DNA from 2 places in the Rhodococcus oxybenzonivorans genome. Region 2 is predicted to be linked to the other one. Evidence: riboswitches for the same ligand, from Rfam matches in the RefSeq annotation. Region 2 holds a riboswitch; the other holds the start of a gene.
What was found. Region 2 has a riboswitch for cyclic di-AMP ahead of CBI38_RS06470 (resuscitation-promoting factor Rpf1 domain-containing protein). Riboswitches for the same ligand answer to the same signal wherever they lie in the genome.

Region 1: linked by a shared signal. The riboswitch ahead of CBI38_RS12350 (NlpC/P60 family protein) and the one ahead of CBI38_RS06470 (resuscitation-promoting factor Rpf1 domain-containing protein) in region 2 are both predicted to bind cyclic di-AMP.

Annotation. Positions count from the first base shown of each region.
Region 1 covers NZ_CP021354.1:2,580,654-2,584,052, reverse strand. Annotated here, with positions in the region: gene CBI38_RS12360 (hypothetical protein) at 1-309, opposite strand, end outside; gene CBI38_RS12355 (C40 family peptidase) at 359-1,411, opposite strand; gene CBI38_RS12350 (NlpC/P60 family protein) at 1,787-2,326, opposite strand; cyclic di-AMP (ydaO/yuaA leader) riboswitch at 2,341-2,503, opposite strand; gene CBI38_RS12345 (DEDD exonuclease domain-containing protein) at 2,967-3,399, shown strand, end outside.
Region 2 covers NZ_CP021354.1:1,346,949-1,350,347, forward strand. Annotated here, with positions in the region: gene CBI38_RS06460 (helicase-associated domain-containing protein) at 1-726, opposite strand, end outside; gene CBI38_RS06465 (hypothetical protein) at 787-975, shown strand; gene CBI38_RS06470 (resuscitation-promoting factor Rpf1 domain-containing protein) at 1,042-1,623, opposite strand; cyclic di-AMP (ydaO/yuaA leader) riboswitch at 1,633-1,847, opposite strand; gene CBI38_RS06475 (YccF domain-containing protein) at 2,078-2,461, opposite strand; gene CBI38_RS06480 (hypothetical protein) at 2,514-2,753, opposite strand; gene CBI38_RS06485 (cold-shock protein) at 2,897-3,307, shown strand; gene CBI38_RS06490 (DUF2771 domain-containing protein) at 3,380-3,399, opposite strand, start outside.

The sequences.
Region 1 (3,399 bases), 1.2 Mb from region 2:
CGTCTCCGCGGCGAGAAATCCGGGTGATGCCGACGCATCCATCAGCTGCGACAAGGCTGCCGGATCGTTCGAGCGAACTGCCTCCGCCCAACGATCCAGAAGGGTCTGCACCGCGATGCGACGGCTCTGCTCCGCGGTGTCGGCGTTGCCGACCGCGCCGTCCGTGCGTTCGCCGGTTCGCGAGAATCCAGTCAAAGTCAGTACGACGACGACGGCGAGAACGAGTCCTACCAGGGCGGCGAGTTCCCAGGGACGCGCCCGGCGGCGTGATGTCGGCTCCCCGGCGGTCGCCGGCTCTGATTCGGGCACGCCGGTGAGTGTATGAGCATGCCCCCGCGCGGTTGCGGGACGGTCTCCGTCAGTAGCGGCGTGCTCCGTAGAACGGGAACCCGGCCATCGACTCGATTTTCACCGGAACACCGAATGTGGACGCGTGCAGGATGTTGCCGTTGCCCGCATACAGGCCGACGTGAGAGGCGTCATCGTAGAAGAGGACCACGTCGCCGGGCTGGAGCTGATCGCGCGACACCGGGGTGCCCCCGCCGGCCTGCGCCTGACTCGACCGCGGCAACGTCTTCCCGACCTGCTTGTAAGCCCACACCACGAGACCCGAACAGTCGAACTCGTTAGGACCGGTGGCGCCCCAGACATACGGGTCGCCGATGCGGGTCATCCCAGCCTGGAGTGCGCTCGACCCAGAGCCCGGTGTGAGGTGGGCGAGGATCGTGTTCGGATCGAATCCCGGAGGGAACGGAGTACCGGCCAACTGGTCACGCTCGGCGCCCGTGAGGTCACCGAACGCCTTCATCACCTCGCCGATCTGTGCCTGCAGGTCACTCTGCTTGCGCTGCAAATCGTCGCTGAGCGCCTTGGCCTGCTCGGTTGCGGACCGGGCGGTGTCCGCGGACTGCTTCGATGCTTCCGCTGCCTTCGCCGCATCCGACGTCGCTGCCTGGAACTGCGCGACCTGGTTGCGGGTCTCGTTGGAGATGACGTCGAGAGCCGACATCTGGTCCAGAAGTTGCTGCGGCGAATCACTGACCATCACCGCGAAGAGCCGATTGGTGCGGGCTCCCTGGTAATTGGCCGTCGCCAATTTGTTGACCACCGGCTCGAACACCGCAATACGCGCGTTGGCGGCGTCGAGAGCCCCCTGATCACCGGCGAGCTTCGCCTCGGCGTCACGTTGTGCCGCCAACTTGGCGTCGAGGTCGATCCGCGCGTTGTGGAGTGCTTCGGACGTCTGCTCGGACTGCCGGGAGAGATCACCGAGTTTGGCCAGTGCCTCCGTTGGGTTGGTGATCACCGGGTCCGCGCCCGCCGACACGGTGGGCAGAGAGGTGAGTGTCAGGGACAGGACGCCCACGGTCAGCATGCTGCGCAGCGAGCGCTTCATCTTGTTCGAGCCCACGGAATGCGGTTCTCCGTTCATCGATCTCCACCACCCGAGACGCGATGCGATGCGCGACACGAGGGTCCGCGGTCGCGCACGGCCACGGAATGCTGAAGAGGTGGCGACCCGCGTTGTCGTCCGGTTCGGGTGACATGAGTTCGCAAGGTCTCGGATAGGTTACGGAATGGCATACGTTCGTGTCCACCTCCGACGCAGCCTCGTGGCACAGACGACAACGCGGCGCATTTCCGGCGGTGACAGGGCGCCGAAATGTCACAAAGGGTGGGTTCGAATGGCGATTCGAACCCACCCTCGGTGGTCGTGCGCGATCCTGCGAAGCTACCCCGTACATCCCCGGGCGAGTCCCGGAGATGCGTGTGCCACGCGCCTGGATCAGTAGCGGCGTGCGCCGTCGAAAGGCATCGACGCGATGGGCGCCAACTTGACCGGCTGGCTCTCGGTCGAGGCGTGGATCACGTTGCCGTTGCCGGCGTAGATACCGGAGTGCGACCCACCGTAGAAGGACACGACGTCGCCGGGACGAAGATCGGACTGCGCGACGGGAGTCCCGGCCGCGGCCTGGTCGTAGCTGGTGCGCGGCAGGTTGAGTCCGGCCTGCTTGAACGCCCACTGCACGAGACCGGAGCAGTCGAACGAATTGGGACCGGCGGCGCCGTAGACGTACGGGGCACCGATTTTGCTCTGAGCTGCCTGAACAGCTTTATCGCCGGTGGAGGACGCGGGCGGCGCGGGGAGCGCGGGCGCTCCGGGGACCTGCGGGATGACGACGCCCGGGATCTCGAAGGTTCCGATTCCGGGGATCGTGATGGGGTCCGCAGCGGCCGGGGCTGCGGTAGCGGTGAGCGCACCTACTGCAAGAGCGCTGGCGACGATTGCCCGCCGCACATTCCGCTTGGAAACTTGTGACGCCACGAAAGGGGTACTCCGTTTCTTCCATTCGTCCGCCGACCGAGTTAGCTGACGGGTTCGGGCTGGGAAGATCAGCCCTACCCACCGGTCCGACGAACGTCCCGGCAGGATTCACCCCAGTAGAAACTTGGGTTCCCGGTACGGCCCTCTCACGAGAAGCCGATTAGGCGGTGACTAGCGATGCTGTCCCGGTGTGGGGCGGCAAGACTCCGCTAGGTCTCAGGAAGGTTACGAAATGGAGTACCCGGATGTCGACCGGGACACGCGAAGATTGTCCATCGGGCGCAGGGATACCCGCCGCGGGCGCCTGTACCGGGTTCCGATAACAGCGAGATAACAGCCGGTTGGTTTCCGATCTCTTTTCGATAGCGGCTGCGGTGATTTCGCCCGACCTTTTCGCGACGAGCCTTCGCCGACCCCGCATCCTTGCAGTTCACATACCCTTCCTCGATAGGAGACCCGCAACGCGTCGCCGAGGCCGAACACCTGTCGTCGTCCGCCCGAGGCACACCCACTGCACGACAATCGCTGCCCGCTACCGCACTCCGGGACGAGCCGGGAAAAGGCAGTGTGATCCTCGTCTCTCACCTCTCGGGTGTTCGTCGGAAGAGGCTTGTCGGTACCCGCCCATACGCTCCGGGCTGTGAGAGTTTCCGGCGTACCCGAGTTACCGAAATTCGTGCAACCGGAGTTCGAGCAACTGAGGTTCGACGAGCTCGACACCCCGCTGCGAGATACCACCTTCGTGATCGTCGATCTCGAAACGACCGGTGGACGGCCCGGGGAGGACGCGATCACCGAGATCGGCGCCGTGAAGGTGCGCGGCGGCGAAGTACTCGGTGAGATGGCCACCCTCGTGGATCCGGGTCGCTCCATCCCGCCGCACATCGTGGAGATCACCGGAATCACCACGGCGATGGTCGTGGACGCCCCGCGTATCGAGCGGGTACTGCCCGCCTTTCTGGAATTCGCACGCGGCTCGGTGCTGGTTGCGCACAACGCTCCCTTCGACACCGGTTTCCTCAAGGCCGCCGCGGCGGCCACCGACACCCCCTGGCCCAAGTTCACGGTGCTGT
Region 2 (3,399 bases):
GGGCGGCGTCAGGGAGGTGGGGTCGAAAGCGGCTTCACCGCGCAGAACCTGACGCACCTGGAACGGCAGTTCCACCGTCTCTTCGTCGACCCAGCGCAAGAGTCCGGCGGCGAGAAGGCGCTGCACGGGCCGATCGGCAGGCGTTCCCGGGGCCGCGTCCCGCGTCCGACCGACTGACGTGGAGCGGGCGAGCGTCTCGAGGATGTCGCGTTCAACCGTCACCAGCTGTGCCAGAGCAGCGGTGATGCCGGCCTCGTCGAGCGTCTCCGTGGGCTCGGCGATACGTCCGACACGCCACGGGATGGTCGCGACGACGGCGGGAACGATGCGGAGATTGTCGGCGTCGCCCCACACCAGTGCCAGCGACCGCAGGGTGTCGAGGGTGGCGTCGACCGTCTTCTTGGTCACCCTCGTCCCCACTGCGCCCAGAAGTGCGGCGCGGGAGACAGGCATCTCGTCCGCCTTGTCGAGGGCGAGTAATTCGAGGATGCCGAACTCGAGCGAGGTGAGATTGTCGGCGGCACGGGCCACCGACGCCCGCTGTTCGGCACGTCCGGCGAGAACGACGATCGTGGCAGGCGGGGGGACCGCCAAGTCGGGGCGCGCACGAAGCAGCGCGATCAGGTGGGCGTCGCTGCGCGCTGCCAGCCAGTCGGCGAGACTTGCGCCGCCGGCGCTGCTCGTAGCGGCGCCGGGGGTCGTGACGGTGTCGTCGGTGTCGGTCATCGACTATCAGATTAGAGACCTGGGCTGTACGTCGCCGACCGCTCCTGTCAAAATGTCCCCGTGGCTAACAATTCTAAGAAGCAGTATGTGGATCCAGGGTGGCCCGAAACCGCCGATGGAGATCACGCCGTGACCGAACTGTCGTCGAGCCGGGCGGGCGGTCTGTCCCCGTTCGGCGAGGACACCGAGTTCCCGCTGCCGGCGGAGTCGTTGCCGTACGCGCATCCGCACACGGTGATCAACCGCTAGTACAACGGCAGAAGAGGGGCCCTGCACCGCAATGGTGCAGGGCCCCTCTTCGCTGTGCCGAAGGACTTACTGCGGAAGCAGGGCCCGGTTGGCGTCGATGAGCTGCAGGATCTGGGGATCGATCTGGATACCCTGAGCCTTGACGGCCTCGATGGCCGAGTCGATGGCGTCCGCAGCCTGCGGGGCCGCATTGGTGCTCGGAACGCCGCTCGTGAGGTCGGGGAGCGCCGGGGCCTCCGGGACGTCGGGCACGGTGGCCGGCGCGTTGCGCTGGGTGGGGGCGCTGCTCAGGCCGAGGCTCGAGGAGCAGGACGGCCATGCGCCCCATCCCTGCGAGTCGAGAACACGCTCGGCAACAACGATCTGCTCTTCGCGTGAAGCCTGGTTTGCGGTGGCGGCGTACTGGCTGCCGCCGTGTGCGTTCCACGTGCTGGGCGAGAACTGCAGGCCGCCCTGGTAGCCGTTTCCGGTGTTGATGCCCCAGTTTCCGCCGGACTCACACTGCGCGAGGCGGTCCCAGTCGGAATCAGGGGCTGCGTTCGCGGTGCCCGAGAAGGCTGCTCCGGCGACGCCCATGATGGCGCCGGTGACGGCGACCTTGGCGACGGTACGGCCGGTGGTGGTGGGCTTGCGATGACGTCCGCTCATAGTGGGTCGAGATCCTCTCCACACGCGCCTGCGAGGTCAGCTGTCGGGTTCGGGCTGAGAGGTCGCCCGGCCTCACCCCTCCTGGCTTGGAGAGGGTCTGGCTTCACCCCAAGGTCCGACTGTGCGTGGCACATTCGGACCGGTGTCCGCCTGGGAACTGGAGTTCCCTGGAGGACTTTGGGTCCCCCGTCCTCGTCCCTGGAATGCTTCGTCGGGACTCCGGTACCCGCGGGACGAGGCTTGGCGCGGCGGGCCGGATGTGGCCGATGTTTGCTCGACCGCTGACGACGGTAACGGTCCGAGGCCTCAGTGTCACCATTTGATAACGCCGCGTGTCCGTGCCTGATGCAGCCCACTATTCGGGGCCTCGCGGACTCTTCCCAGCTAGTAGCGGCGAGACATGCCTATCGCCGACCCGTTGCTCTTCCGTTACCGAGCCGTTATGTGAGTAACGTCACATCAGTGTTGGAGCGTCGACTATGTCCTTGCCGAGAGGCATGAGCGAGATCGGAACCATCTTGATGTTCGCCACGGCGAGGGGGATACCGATGATGGTGATCGCCATGGCAACCGCGGTGACGACGTGGGCGATCGCCAGCCACAGACCGGCGATGATGAACCAGATGACGTTGCCGATCAGCGACGCCACCCCGGCCGTCGGTTTGTCGACGACCGTCTTCCCGAACGGCCACAGCGCGTAGACGCCGACGCGGAAGGAGGCGATCCCGAAAGGAATGGTGATGATCAGAATGCAGCAAAGAATTCCGGCGACGAAGTAGCCCAGGGCGAGCCAGAGCCCACCGAAGATCAGCCAGATGATGTTGAGCAGAAGTCTCATGATCGTCCCGTCGTAGTGAGGGTCTGGATGTCGTCGCCGAGCGTGTGCACGATCAGCGTGTTCGTCGGCCCTGTCTCAGCGCCGCCACGATCCCGAGGAGGAACCCGATCGGGCACGCGAGCGCGATGAGATACAGGACGAGGCCGGGATCGCTGTCCGAGACCACCGGGGTGAGAAAGATCGCCACGATCGCGAGGAATCCGACCGCGAACAAGGCAAGCGCCACCCGCAGCAGACCATCGTGGGTGCGGGGGGTCCCGGGCGTGCTCGGGGGAGTCGATTCTGAGGGCACACCAGCAACGATAATGCCTGGAAACCCGAATGCCGGAGGCAGTGTGTGCAAGGTAGACTGTGGATACTGCGCGTCCCGCACCAAAGGTGGGGCGCGTTGTTTTGCATACCAATTGCACTTCAAGTGATGAGCGGGTGAACGCGGTGCCGACCGGCAAGGTGAAGTGGTACGACGTCGAAAAGGGCTTCGGCTTTCTGTCGCAGGAAGAGGGGGAGGACGTCTATGTTCGTTCGTCCGCTCTGCCCGAAGGCGTCGAGGGCCTCAAGGCCGGTCAGCGCGTCGAGTTCGGCATGGCCGCCGGGCGGCGCGGTCCGCAGGCGTTGAGCTTGAAAGTGCTCGACCCGGCGCCGTCGCTGCGCCAGAACGCCGCACGCAAGGAACCTTCCGCAAAGAAGCACACCCCCGACGAATTGCACGGCATGGTCGAGGACATGATTACGCTTCTCGAGGCGAAGGTGCAGCCCGACCTGCGCCGGGGCAAATACCCCGACCGCAAGACGGCTCAGCGCATCTCCGAGGTTGTCCGCGCCGTCGCCCGGGAACTCGACAGCTGACAGAACGCTTTTCCGAAAAAGGAACCCCGCACCACGACACGGTGCGGGGTTCCTTTTTCGCTTGCTGTCGAATCAGGCCGTCTTGATCGACC